3 regions of the Lentzea sp. JNUCC 0626 genome follow, and region 1 is predicted to be linked to each of the others. Evidence: riboswitches for the same ligand, from Rfam matches in the RefSeq annotation. Region 1 holds a riboswitch; each other region holds the start of a gene.
What was found. A riboswitch is a leader RNA that binds a small molecule or an ion and turns the genes downstream of it on or off. The one in region 1 is predicted to bind S-adenosylmethionine.
Positions count from the first base shown of each region.

Region 2: it holds a riboswitch for S-adenosylmethionine, as region 1 does, so the genes downstream of both, JNUCC0626_RS29365 (methionine ABC transporter ATP-binding protein) here and JNUCC0626_RS43215 (aminotransferase class V-fold PLP-dependent enzyme) in region 1, are expected to answer to the same signal.
Region 3: it holds a riboswitch for S-adenosylmethionine, as region 1 does, so the genes downstream of both, thrC (threonine synthase) here and JNUCC0626_RS43215 (aminotransferase class V-fold PLP-dependent enzyme) in region 1, are expected to answer to the same signal.

Region 1 covers NZ_CP171635.1:9,201,713-9,205,984, reverse strand. The annotation lists gene lspA (signal peptidase II) at 1-492, opposite strand, end outside; gene JNUCC0626_RS43215 (aminotransferase class V-fold PLP-dependent enzyme) at 516-1,847, opposite strand; SAM riboswitch class IV at 1,883-1,997, opposite strand; gene JNUCC0626_RS43210 (potassium/proton antiporter) at 2,071-3,549, opposite strand; gene JNUCC0626_RS43205 (M28 family metallopeptidase) at 3,690-4,272, shown strand, end outside.
Region 2 covers NZ_CP171635.1:6,470,419-6,474,690, reverse strand. The annotation lists gene JNUCC0626_RS29375 (transglycosylase family protein) at 1-592, shown strand, start outside; gene rsmA (16S rRNA (adenine(1518)-N(6)/adenine(1519)-N(6))-dimethyltransferase RsmA) at 1,155-1,976, shown strand; SAM riboswitch class I at 2,065-2,158, shown strand; gene JNUCC0626_RS29365 (methionine ABC transporter ATP-binding protein) at 2,376-3,374, shown strand; gene JNUCC0626_RS29360 (methionine ABC transporter permease) at 3,398-4,054, shown strand; gene JNUCC0626_RS29355 (MetQ/NlpA family ABC transporter substrate-binding protein) at 4,083-4,272, shown strand, end outside.
Region 3 covers NZ_CP171635.1:5,423,635-5,427,906, forward strand. The annotation lists gene rpsT (30S ribosomal protein S20) at 1-12, shown strand, start outside; gene JNUCC0626_RS24330 (hypothetical protein) at 105-914, shown strand; gene holA (DNA polymerase III subunit delta) at 924-1,901, opposite strand; SAM riboswitch class I at 1,980-2,125, shown strand; gene thrC (threonine synthase) at 2,137-3,393, shown strand; gene JNUCC0626_RS24345 (hypothetical protein) at 3,469-3,924, opposite strand; gene JNUCC0626_RS24350 (DNA internalization-related competence protein ComEC/Rec2) at 3,812-4,272, opposite strand, start outside.

The DNA of each region.
Region 1 (4,272 bases):
GCCGACGGCACCGCCGAGCACCAGGCCGAGGCCGACGGCCCAGCCCTGGGAGCGGAGGTTGCGCGAGATCCAGTAGATGAACCCGGCGACACCCATCGCGATCAGCGCCAGCACCCACGTCATGCCCTCGCCCATGCCGAACGCGGCACCGGGGTTGCGCACGAACGTCAGGTACAGCACGCCGCCGAACAGCTGGATCGGGTCCGCGTCCTCCAGGAACGCCACGGACACGACCTTCGTGAGCACGTCCAGGGCCAGCACGACGGCCGCCAGGAGCGCGAGGACCTTCGTCTTCAGCTCCGGCAGCGAGCCCGTGAACGAGAAACCCTCGTCCTCGTCGTCCTTCGTCGGGGACTGCGCGGGCTCCTTCTCGGCGTCAGGTGCCCCGACCACCGGAGTCGCGACCGTCTCAGGCTCGCTGACCTGCTCTTCGGCAGGTTTGTCAGCGGCCTTCCCGGAGGGCTTCTCCGCGGCCTTGGACTCGTCACTCACCAGGTCATTGTCCACTACAGGGACTACGCGAGGAACGGCGGCAGGGTTCGGCCGTCGTCCTCGGGCACCCAGCGGCCGTCCTGCTGGGTGTAGGTCCACTTCGGACCTTCGGTGACGAGAGTGCGCAGCGCCGCCACGAGACGATCGACGTGCTCGGCCGTGGTGCCGAGGCCGATCGACGCCCGCACGGCGCGCTGCTCGTGCGATCCGACCTGCTTGACCAGGCGGCCCACGATGACGTGCGCGCAGAACGCGCCGTCGCGCACGCCGATGCCGTACTCGGCGGACAGCGCGGCGGCGAGGAAACCGGCGTCGAAGCCGGAGACCGTGAAGCTCACGACACCGACCTTGTCGACGTCGGTGAGGATCTTCAGCTCGCGGAAGCCGGGGATCGTGCGCAGGCCCTCGCGCAGGCGAACCAGCAGCTCCTGCTCGTGCGCGATCGTCTGCTCCCAGTGCCGCGACAGGATCTCGCAGGCGGCGGCCAGGGCGTGCACGCCGACGACGTTCGGGCTGCCGGCCTCGTGCCGCTCGGGCACCGCGGACCAGGCCACGCCGAGGCGGTCACCGTGGTCGGTGACCTTCGTCGTAGCACCGCCGCCGACCAGGTACGGCTGGGCCTGCTGGAGCCAGTCCGCGCGGCCGACCAGCACACCGGCGCCGAACGGCGCGTAGATCTTGTGCCCGGAGAACGCGATGTAGTCGACGCCCAGCTCGACCGCGTCGATCGGGCGGTGCGGGGCGAGCTGGGCGGCGTCGAGCGCGATGCGCGCGCCGTGGCGGCGGGCGACCTTCGCGAACTCGGCGACCGGCCACAGCTCTCCCGTGACGTTGGACGCCCCGGTGACGATCACGAGTCGTGGGCCGACCGGGGCGGCGGCCAACGCCCGGTCCAGTGCGACAACTGCGGCACCGGACGAAGACGGGGCGGGGATCCGCTGAACGTTCGGACCCCTCCACGGCAGCAGCGCCGCGTGGTGCTCGCTGTCGAACAGGACGACGGCGGTGTTCTTGGGAACGCTGCGCGCCAACAGGTTCAGCGAGTCCGTGGTGTTGCGGGTGAAGACGACGGTGTCGGACGAACGCGCGCCGACGAAGCGGCGGATGCGGTCGCGGGCCTGCTCGTAGACGCGGGTCGAGACCTGCGAGGCGAACCCGGCACCGCGGTGCACGCTGGCGTACCAGGGCAGCAGCTCGTCGACGGCGTCGCGCACTTCCTGAAGACAGGGCGCGGACGCCGCGTGGTCGAGGTTGGCGTAGGTGACGCGCTCTCCGGTGACCAGCGGAACGCGCAGGTCAGCGCCGACAACAGCCGGAACCGCCGTGGTGGTGCTGGGGGTGATCGCGAGCGTCATCGAGCTGCCTCCGAGGCCAGGGGCCTTCAGCTGGAGGCCCGCGCTTGACCGGCGCCCTACGCGCCGGACCAGGTCCTCACCAAGGGCACCCCACCGCGGTTGGAGGGTTGCCGGCCAGCAAGCTTGGGCTTGACGCTGGCTCTCATGACCTGCCAACGACGTTAGCGGAGGGTGACCGCCGCGTCGACACCCCGATCACATCGTGAGAAGCCTCGGAGACCGACTAATCGCCGGTCTCGCCCTTCCACCTGGCGTAGCGACCTGCCCGGTCGACGGCACGTATGCGCCGCTCAGCGGCGTCGCGGGTCTCCTCGGTGGTGACGATCAGCAACTGGTCCTCGGTCTGCAGCCGGGTCGTCGGTTGTGGCGTGAAACTCTTCCCCGAGCGCACCACGAGGCTGACCGTGGCGCCGCTCGGCAGCCGCAGCTCGGACATGTAGACGCCGTGCAGCTTCGAGCCGCGCTGGATGTGCACCTGGAGCAGTTCGGCGCCGAGTTCGTCGAGCGGCGACGAGTCGACCTGCACCTCCAGCGCCTCCCCCGCCTTGACCAGCCCGAGGCGTCGCGCGAGGAACGGCAGCGTCGTGCCCTGCACGATCGTCAGCACGATGACCAGCAGGAACACCACGTCGACGAGTTGCCGCGCGCCCTCGACCCCTTGGATCAACGGGATCAGCGCGAACACGATCGGCACCGCGCCGCGCAGCCCCGACCAGGAGAGGAACGCCTGTTCCCGCCACGGCACCTTGAACGGCAAGGAGGCGAGCGCGATCGACAGCGGCCGGGCCACGAACGTCAGCACCACACCCGCGATCAGCGCGGGGAACAGCACGTCGAGCAGCCGCGACGGCGAGGCGTAGAGGCCGAGGAGCACGAAGAGACCGATCTGGGCGAGCCAGCCGAGGCCTTCGGCGAACGAGAGGGTGTCGGCGCGGTGCGGCAGGCGGGCGTTGCCGAGGACCAGCGCGGCGACGTAGGTGGCGAGGAAGCCGGACGCGTGCACGAGATCGCCGGCCGTGTAGGCCATCACGCACACCGCCACCGTGGCGAGCGGGTACAGACCGGTCGACGGCAGCGCCGCGCGTCTCAGCCCCGCACCGCCGAGGAACCCCAGCGCCACGCCGATGAGCGCGCCCGCGCCCAGTTCGTAGATCACCAGCAACGGCGCGGTCCAGGAGATCTGGTCCGACGACGCCAGCAGCACCACGGCGATGTAGACGGGCGCGTCGTTGAGACCGGACTCGAGTTCGAGCGCACCGGTCAGCCGCGCCCCGACCCCCAACGAGCGCAGGACGCTGAACACGGCGGCCGCGTCGGTGGACGACAGCACCGCGCCCCACAGCAACGCCATCCGCCAGTCGAGGCCCAGCAGGTAGTGCAACGCCGTGCCCGTCACGGCGACGCTGACCACAACGGCCACTGTGGACAGTGCGACGCCCAGCCACAGCGACGACTTGACGGCGTTCCACCGGGTCGTGATGCCGCCCTCGGTCAGGATCAGCACGAGGGCCGCGATGCCGAGGGACTGGGTGAGGTCGGCGTCGTCGAACTTGATGCCGAAGACCGACTCGCCGAGCAGCACGCCGATGCCGAGGTAGAGCAGGAGTGAGGGCAGCCCGAGCCGCGTCGACACGCGCACCGCGATCACGGAGATCAGCAGTACGGCCGCACCGATGCCCAGGACCGCCGTTACGTCACCCACCTGGACCATTCTGGTTGATCACCCTCGATTCCGACGAATCAGACGAGTTAACAACTCCCGCCGATCGCCCCTACCGGGCCCATGCACGGCGGAGCATGTTGATCAGTGGCTCAATCCCTAACCCTGCACGGAGTTGAACCATGAGGATCCTGATCGCGCTGGCGGCCGCCTTGATGGTGACCGGAGTTACCTCAGCGCAAGCAGCGGCACCTGCGGCACTGGCGGCGCCGAACATCAACGTCGCGAACGTACAAGCTCACCTGAACCAGTTCCAGTCCATTGCCAACTCCAACGGCGGCAACCGCGCCCACGGACGACCGGGGTACCTGGCCTCGATCAACTGGGTGAAGAGCAAGCTCGACGCGGCCGGTTACACCACGCGCGTCCAGTCGTTCACCTCAAACGGCTCGACGGGCTACAACCTGATCGCCGACTACCCCGGCGGTGACCCGAACAACGTCGTGATGGTCGGCGGCCACCTCGACAGCGTCTCGGCGGGCCCCGGCATCAACGACAACGGCACCGGCTCGGCGTCGATCCTGGAGATCGCGCTTCAGGTGAAGGCCACCGGTTTCCAGCCGACCAAGCACCTGCGGTTCGGCTGGTGGGGCGCGGAGGAACTCGGCCTCGTCGGCTCGACGTACTACGTGAACTCCCTGTCGTCGACCGAGAAGTCGAGGATCAAGGCGTACCTGAACTTCGACATGACCGGCTCGCCCAACC
Region 2 (4,272 bases), 2.7 Mb from region 1:
CCTCAAGGGCGAGAACATCACCCTGGGCGCCGAGGACTCGATCACGTCCGGCATGGACGTGAAGCTGGCCAGCGGCGCCGAGGTCTACATCTCCCGCACGGGCGTCACGGTCATCAACGTGACCGAGCCGGTCGCCCCGCCGGTCGAGAAGACCAACGACCCGAACATGAACGCGGGCGAGCAGACGGTCACCGACCCCGGCACCCCCGGCGAGCAGATCTCGCAGTACAAGGTGACCATCAAGAACGGCAAGGAGGTCAGCAAGGAAAAGCTGAGCTCCAAGGTCACCAAGGAACCGAAGCCCAAGAAGATCACCGTGGGCACCAAGCCCCTCCCCGACAGCGACGTCTGGGACAAGCTCGCCAAGTGCGAGGCGGGCGGCAACTGGGCCATCAACACGGGCAACGGCTACTACGGCGGCCTCCAGTTCTCGGCCAGCACCTGGGCGGCCCACGGCGGCACCGCCTACGCCCAGCTCCCGCACCAGGCAACGCGCGAACAGCAGATCGCCATCGCGACGAAGCTGCGCGACCGCGCGGGCGGCACGTACGGCGCGTGGCCGGGCTGCCGCGCGAAGCTCGGCCTGCCGTAAACCCGCACCACCCCTCTCGGTCCCCTGACAAAGGCCGCCCAGGTACGCCTGGGCGGCCTTCGTCGTGCCCGGGAGGGGAGGGACCGCTCCGGGAGGGGGCAGAGACGGGTGGAGGCCGCAGCAGGGGTGGCGGGTGGCAGACGTGGCGGATGGCGAGGCCGACAGAGCGCAAGCACCGCGATGGCGCAGCCGAGCCCACCCAAGGCACAACGGCAATGCCGAAGGCGAGGCGTCCTTAGCTCTTGGCTCAAGACAACGCGCGCCCGAGCTACGCAAAGCCGAAGGCGAGCCGTCCCTCTTCTCTGCGCTGGATAAGCGGTATCGGTGACGTGCCAGCACAAACCCAACCACGTACGCGTGGGATTGGGGCTTGACTTTGGGTGCGAGGTGCTACCACTAGTGGCTCGGCCGGGCGCTTTTCAGCCCGGCCTTTCCGGTCCGACCAGCGCCTCGCAAGGGCTCCGAAGTCAAGCCCCAATCCCTATCGACGCGCCAGCGGCGATGACCCAACCACGCCCGTCATAGGCCCTGCACCCCAACCTGCGAGAATGCCCAAGTGAGCCTGCTGGGACCTGCCGAAGTCCGCCGCCTAGCCGCGGAACTGAACATCCGCCCAACCAAAAAACTGGGCCAGAACTTCGTGCACGACCCCAACACGGTCCGCAAGATCGTCGCGGCGGCAGACCTCACCAAAGACGACGTGGTCCTGGAGGTAGGCCCAGGCCTGGGCTCCCTGACCCTCGCCCTCCTCCCCAACGCGGCCAAGGTCATAGCGGTCGAAATCGACCCACCCCTGGCCGAGCGACTCCCGCAAACAGTCCAGGAACTGGACCCGGACAACGCGGACAAGCTGAACGTCGTCCTGAAGGACGCCCTGAAAGTCACCCAAGAAGACCTGCCCGCGCCACCCACCGCGATCGTCGCCAACCTCCCGTACAACGTCGCGGTCCCCGTGGTGCTGCACCTCCTGGCCGAACTCCCGTCCCTCCAAAAGGGTCTGGTCATGGTCCAGGCGGAAGTCGCCGACCGCATGGCCGCGAAGCCCGGCAGCAAGATCTACGGCGTCCCCAGCGTGAAGCTCGCCTGGTACGCCGACGCCAAGAAGGCCGGCAGCATCGGCAAGAACGTCTTCTGGCCCGCCCCGAACGTCGACTCCGGCCTGGTTTACTTCCAGCGCCACGAGAATCCACTCTCCACAGTGGACCGGAAGAAGCTCTTCACGCTCGTCGACGCCGCGTTCGCCCAGCGGCGCAAGACGCTGCGTGCGGCGCTGAAATCCTGGTCGCCGAACGTCGACGAGGTCTTCGCGAAGGCCGGGGTCGACCCTCAGCTGCGGGGCGAGCAGTTGAGCGTGATCGACTTCATCCGGATCGCTGAGGTCTAGGCCGGGGATCCTTCGGCCAACAGTGTGATCTGTCGAACGAATCCGGTTTTGGCTTGCGCAACCGAACGTCCGTCCGGTTGACTGCTACTTGCCATCCGGAGCGACTGAGAGACCTGGCTCTACGACGTCGCAGCAACCACCCGCTGGATGCGGGCAGGTGCTAACGCCAGGACCGATGGAGGAGCACCATGGGTACCGTGCGAATGCTGACGCGCCGTCGAGTTGTCGACCAGTGCCGTCGCACCGCTTCTGCATGTCGTCGCCACCTCGTCTAAGGCGCCTTCTCAAAGTCCTTTGACGCGCACTCAGTGAACGAGTGGCGCACCCCCTGAGCAGCACACCTCGACCGCGCACGTCCACACAGGACGGTGTGCCGTCGCGCGCAGCCGTGGAGCAGAAGTGATCACTGTCGAAAACCTCACCAAGACCTTCCAGGGCGTCTCCGCCCTCAACGGCGTGACCCTCGACGTCGAGGCCGGCACCGTGCTCGGTGTCGTCGGCCCGAGCGGCGCCGGCAAGTCGACGCTCGCTCGCTGCGTCGCGCTGCTCGAGCGTCCCGACTCCGGGGCGATCCGCGTCGACGGCACCGACATCACCAGCCTCGACGGAAGTGCTCTCCGCGCCGCGCGCAGGCAGATCGGCGTTGTGCCGCAAGGGGATTCGCTCCTTCGTCAGCGCACGGCGGCCGGCAACATCGCCCTGCCCCTCGAGTCCGCGGGCGTCCCCGGACCGCAGCGCCGCACCCGCGTCGGCGAGCTGCTGGACCTCGTCGGGCTCACCGACAAGGCCGCCGCCTACCCCGACCAGCTGTCCGGCGGGCAGCGTCAGCGCATCGCCGTGGCGCGCGCCCTCGCCGCCAACCCGTCCGTCCTGCTCGCCGACGAGCCCACGTCCGCCCTCGACCCCGAGACGACCGGCTCCGTGCTGACCGTGCTCGACCGTGCGCGCGCTGAGCTCGGTGTGACCGTGCTCGTCGTCACGCACGACATGGGCGTGGTTCGGAAGATCTGCGACGACGTCGCCGTGCTGGAGCAGGGCAAGGTCGTCGAACACGGCAAGGTGCTCGACCTGGTCAACAACCCGATCAGCCGCACGAGCAGCGCCCTGCTGCCCGCCGTCGACCTCAACCCGATCAACGAGAGCGCCTACGACCGCGTCGCGGACGTCGTGCTCGTCGGGTTCGCCGCGGTCGGCGCGTTGCTGCCCGAGGCCGCGCACCGGTTCGGGGTCGAGCTCAACATCGTCGGCGGTGGCCTGACGCGCCTCGGCGAGACGCCCGTCGCGCGGTTCCGGCTCGGGCTGAACGGTGAGCGCTCCGACTCGGCGCTGGAGTGGATCGGCGAGGCAGGCGGCGCTGTGCAGAGGTCCCTGAAGGGGCCACAGGGAGTAGCTGCGTGAGGTCTGCAACACCCTGGTCCGACGTGATCGCGTATCTCGTCGAGGCCACCGGAGAAACGCTGTACATGGTCGGCGTCTCCACGGTCATCGCAACACTGCTCGGCGTTCCCGTAGGTGTTTGGCTTCAGCTCACCGCCAAGGGTGGGCTGAAGCCGAACGCCGCGGTGCACAGGGTTCTCAGCTTCGTCACCGACCTGGGCCGCTCGATGCCGTTCATCGTGCTGCTCGTGGCGCTCACGTCGGTCACCCGCCTCATCGTGGGTGGTTCGATCGGCAGCACGGCGGTCATCGTGCCGCTGGCCGTGGGAGCGATCCCATTCGTCGGCAGGCTCGTGCAGAACATCCTGTCCGAGGTGCACGTGACCGTGGTGGAAGCCGCGATCACGACCGGAGCGAGCACCCTCAAGATCGTGAAGAGCGTGCTCATCCGCGAGTCGATGCCCGCCCTGATCAACGCCATCGGCGTCACCGTGATCGCCCTCGTCGGGTACTCGGCGATGGCCGGCGTGATCGGTGGCGGCGGCCTCGGCGACCTGGCGATCCGCGAGGGCTACCAGCGCTTCAACGACCGGATCCTGTGGAGCACCGTGGCGTGGCTCGCCGTGCTGACCACCGTGATCCAGTTCGGTTTCACCCGTGCCGCCCGTGCGTCCGACCGGCGCCGGCACGCCTCAGTCTGACCGTCAGCAAATTCTCAAAAGGAACGTCATGCGTATTCGTGCTGCCCTGATTGCCGCCGTTTTGACCGGTATCAGCGCTTTGTCCGCCTGCTCGTCCGGCACCTCCAGCGCCGCCGACACCCTCAAGGTCGGCGTCTCCCCGGTCCCGCACGCCCAGATCCTCAAGTACGTGGCCGACAACCTCGCCGCGCAGAAGGGTCTGAAGATCGAGGTCGTCG
Region 3 (4,272 bases), 3.8 Mb from region 1:
CTCCAGGGCTGATCTCGCTCGCCGAGCTCGCATCGAGCTTCTGGAAGGGCCCCATCTCCTCGCGGAGGCGGGGCCCTTCCGCGTTTCTGGTGTAGGCGTAGTCCATGGAATCGCTTCCGCGCCTCGACTTCGTCGAACTGCACGACCTCGACGGCACGCCGCCGGTGCTGCGCACGTTGCACACGGAGTCGATCACCACCATCTACCGGCTGACGGACGCCGCCCGCGAGTACGCACGGCCGTTGGCGCTGGCTCTGCGGTCGGGCGCGGACCACCGGATCGTCGACCTCTGCGCCGGTTCCGGCGGCCCGGTGCCCCTGATCCAGCGACGACTGCACGCTCAGGGCGTCCACACCCAGGTGACGCTGACGGACCTGGTGCCGAACGTGCCTGCCTTCGACCGCGTTGCCGCCACGAACCGGCGTCGCCTGCCCGACCCGTGCTGCTCGGTCGACCACGTGCCGACGCCCGTCGACGCCACGGACTGCCGCGTCGAAGGCACGCGGACGATCTACGGCGCCTTCCACCACTTCCCGCCGCCGTTGGCCACCCGCATGTTGCAGAACGCCGTCGACGCCAGGCAGCCCATCGTCGTCGTGGACACCAAACGGTCGTGGCTCTACGTGTTGGTCTTTCCGTTCTTCCTGACGCTGACCGTGTTGCTGACGGCGCCGTTCCAGCGCAACCCGTTGCCGCGCTACCTGCTGCGGCTGGCGCTCACCTACGTCGTGCCCGTGCTGCCGTTCATGATGTTCTGGGACAGCGTCGTGTCGTTCCTGCGCATGTACGGGCGCGCGGAACTGCGGCGGATGGTCGACGGCTTGACCGACACCGGCACGTTCACGTGGACGATCGGCGTCGAACGCGGCTTCACCGGCGCCCAGTACCTGATCGGCATCCCGCGCGAGAAGTGATCCTCGGGGTCAGCGGCGGCTGTGCGCGGCGACGATCCGGAGCACGGCACGCTCCAGCGCGTAGTCGGCGTCGGCCGCCACACCCTTCACGTCGGCGTTGAGCCCCGCGACCACCTGCATCGCGTCGGCGAGCCCCGCCTGCTCCCAGCCGCGGGCCTGCGCCTGCGCCTTCTTGATCTTCCACGGCGGCATGCCGAGCGGACCGGCCAGGCTGAACGGGTCGGCCCGTCCTACAGCGGACACGCGCGCGACCGTGCGCACCGCGTCCGCCAGCGCGTCCGCGACCAGCACGTGCGGCACCCCGAGCTGCATCGCCCAGCGCAACGCCTCCATCGCGCCCGCCCGGTCACCGACGACGGCCTTCTCCGCGACCGCGAACCCCGTCACCTCGGCCTTGCCCTGGTGGTAGCGGCGGATCTCCTCGACCGTCACCTTGCCGTCGGTGTCGGACACGAGCTGCGACGCGGCCGCAGCCAGCTCGCGCAGGTTCGTGCCCACGGCGTCGATGAGCGTGGAGACGGCCTCCGAGTCGATCTTGCCGCCCGCCTGCCGCACCTCGTTGCGCACGAACGCCTCGCGCTCGGCCGGCTTGGTGACCTTGCCGCACTCCGTGACCGCCGCACCGGCCTTCTTCAACTGACCCGGCAGGTCCTTGGCCGCCTTGCTGCGGCCACCACCGGTGTGCACGACGACGAGCGTGACCCCGTCCGCGGGCGCCTTGACGTAGGAGAGCACCGTGTCGGCGACCTCCTTGCCGATGTCCTGCCCGTTCTGCAGGACGATCACGCGACCCTCCGCGAACAGCGACGGACTCACCAGTTCGGCGAGCTCGGGAGGCGTGAGATCAGTCACCTGCACGCGGGTCAGATCGGCGTTCGGGTCGACCTGGCGGGCAGCCTCGAGAGTCGCCCGAACAGCACGTTCGACCAGCAACTCCTCCTCGCCGATGACGAGGTGCAGTGACTCCGGTGCGCTCACGCTCCGCATCTTCCCACGTCCCGGATCGTGGACGTCTGTGGCTCAGCAACGGACTGGTGCCGTAGCTTGGTGACCACAACTGAACACCGCTCATCCAGAGGGGCAGAGGGAACGGCCCGAAGAAGCCCCGGCAACCGGCGTCAGCGCTGTGTGCACATACCTGTGGACGCAACTGAGCGCAGACGATCACGGTGCCAATTCCGACCCGTTCGATTTCGCGGGAAAGATGAGGAGATACCTCGCGATGACTGCTGTCACTGTGCCCACGAGCACCAAGTTCGACCTCGGCCCGGCCCGCGCGCTGTTGTGCCGTGAGTGTGGAAACGAAACCCCTCTCGCTCCTGAGTACGCCTGTCTCGAGTGTTTCGGGCCGCTGGAAGTGGCCTACGACTTCGGGAAGATCCGGCGCGAGGACATCGAGGCCGGCCCCAGGTCCATCTGGCGCTACCGCGGCCTCCTCCCCGTTCCGTCCACTGTGGAGCAGCACCCGAACACCGACCCCGGCGGCACCCGCCTGGTCGAGGCGCACAACCTCGCCAAGGCCCTGGGAGTCCGCAAGGTCTGGGTGAAGGACGACACCGGCAACCCCACCCACTCGTTCAAGGACCGCGTCGTCGGCGTCGCCCTCGCCGCAGCCCGCGAACTCGGCTTCAAGGTGCTGGCCTGCCCCTCCACCGGCAACCTCGCGAACGCCGTCGCCGCGGCCGCCGCCAGGGCCGGCTGGAAGTCCGTCGTCCTCGTGCCCTCCAACCTCGAACGCGCCAAGATCCTCATGAGCGCGGTGTACGAAGGCGACCTGATCGCCGTCGACGGCAACTACGACGACGTGAACCGCCTCGCCCAGGAACTCGCCGCGGAGAACGAGGACTGGGCGTTCGTGAACGTCAACGTCCGCCCGTACTACGCGGAAGGCTCGAAGACGCTCGGCTACGAGGTCGCCGAACAGCTCGGCTGGCGCCTGCCCGACCAGATCGTCGTGCCGATCGCCTCCGGCTCGCAGCTCACCAAGGTGGACAAGGCGTTCCGCGAACTCGGCCAGCTCGACCTCGTGGAAGCCACGCCCTACAAGGTGTTCGGCGCACAGGCCACCGGCTGCTCCCCGATCTCCGCCGCCTACAAGGCGGGCCACGACGTCATCCGCCCGGTCCGCCCGGACACCATCGCCCGCTCGCTGGCGATCGGCGCCCCGGCCGACGGCCCGTACGTGCTCGACGCGGTGCGCCGCACCAACGGCGCCATCGAGGACGTCACCGACGAAGAGGTCGTCGAGGGCATCAAGCTCCTCGCCCGCACCGAGGGCATCTTCGCCGAGACCGCCGGCGGCGTGACCGTCGCGACGGCGAAGAAGCTGATCGACTCGGGCCAGCTCGACCCCGACGCCGAGACCGTGCTGCTCATCACCGGCGACGGCCTCAAGACCCTCGACGCGCTGGGCGACACGATCGGCCCGCGCGCGACGGTTCCGCCGTCGGCCGAGGCCGTCATCAACGCTCTGCGCTAGGCAGCTGCCCGGTGGGTGCTGTCGCCATGACGGCACCCACCCAGGCTCAGCGGAGATCCGCCAGGTTTTCCTGGCTCACAAGGCGATGGCGTCGGTCTTGAGCCACCCCGTGCGCGGGAACCGTTCCAGGCCTTCGACCACGTGCGGCCCCACCGGTGTCACCGAGGCGCGCCACGCCACGATCCGTTGCGGCCACGGGGCTTCTGCCTTCAGGGCGTTGTAGTGGTAGTCGTGCCACACGTCCGGGGCGATGCGCAGGGTGTCGTCGAAGACGTGCTCTGCGGCGAGGTCGTAGGCCGCCTCCGGTGTCTCGGCCTTTGTCGGTGGGAGCACGTGCGTCATCAACGCTTTGTGCGTGATGGCGCGGGTGCCGTCGTCGAGCGATTCGCAGATGTAGTAGCCGAAATCGGGTTTCAGTTCATCGTGCGGCCACGGGGTGGCCTTGTAGTTCGTTTGCCACAGCGCCCACGCGAGGCCCGGCGTGCCGCCGGGGATCGGGTAGCGCGCGTTGAACAACCTGACCCAGACCATCTCTTCTCCTTCGTACGATTCGGTTTCCTGGCAGCACGGCCAGGTCGCCGTCCTTGTCCGTGCGCAACACCAGCGCGCCTCCGGTCCGCAGCACGTCGACCACGTGTGGGCTCGGGTGCCCGTATCTGTTGTCCGCGCCTACGCTCACCAGCGCTACCCGAGGCCGCACGGCCTTCAGGAACGCCGGCAGCGAGTACCGGGAGCCGTGGTGCGGCACCTTGAGCACCTCGGCGTTGAGGTCCCGCTCCCCCAGCAACGCCGCCTGGCCGGCCAGTTCGACGTCACCGGTGAGCAGCACCCGGCCCGCTCGCGTGTGCGCCTTGAGCACGAGCGAGTAGTCGTTCACCG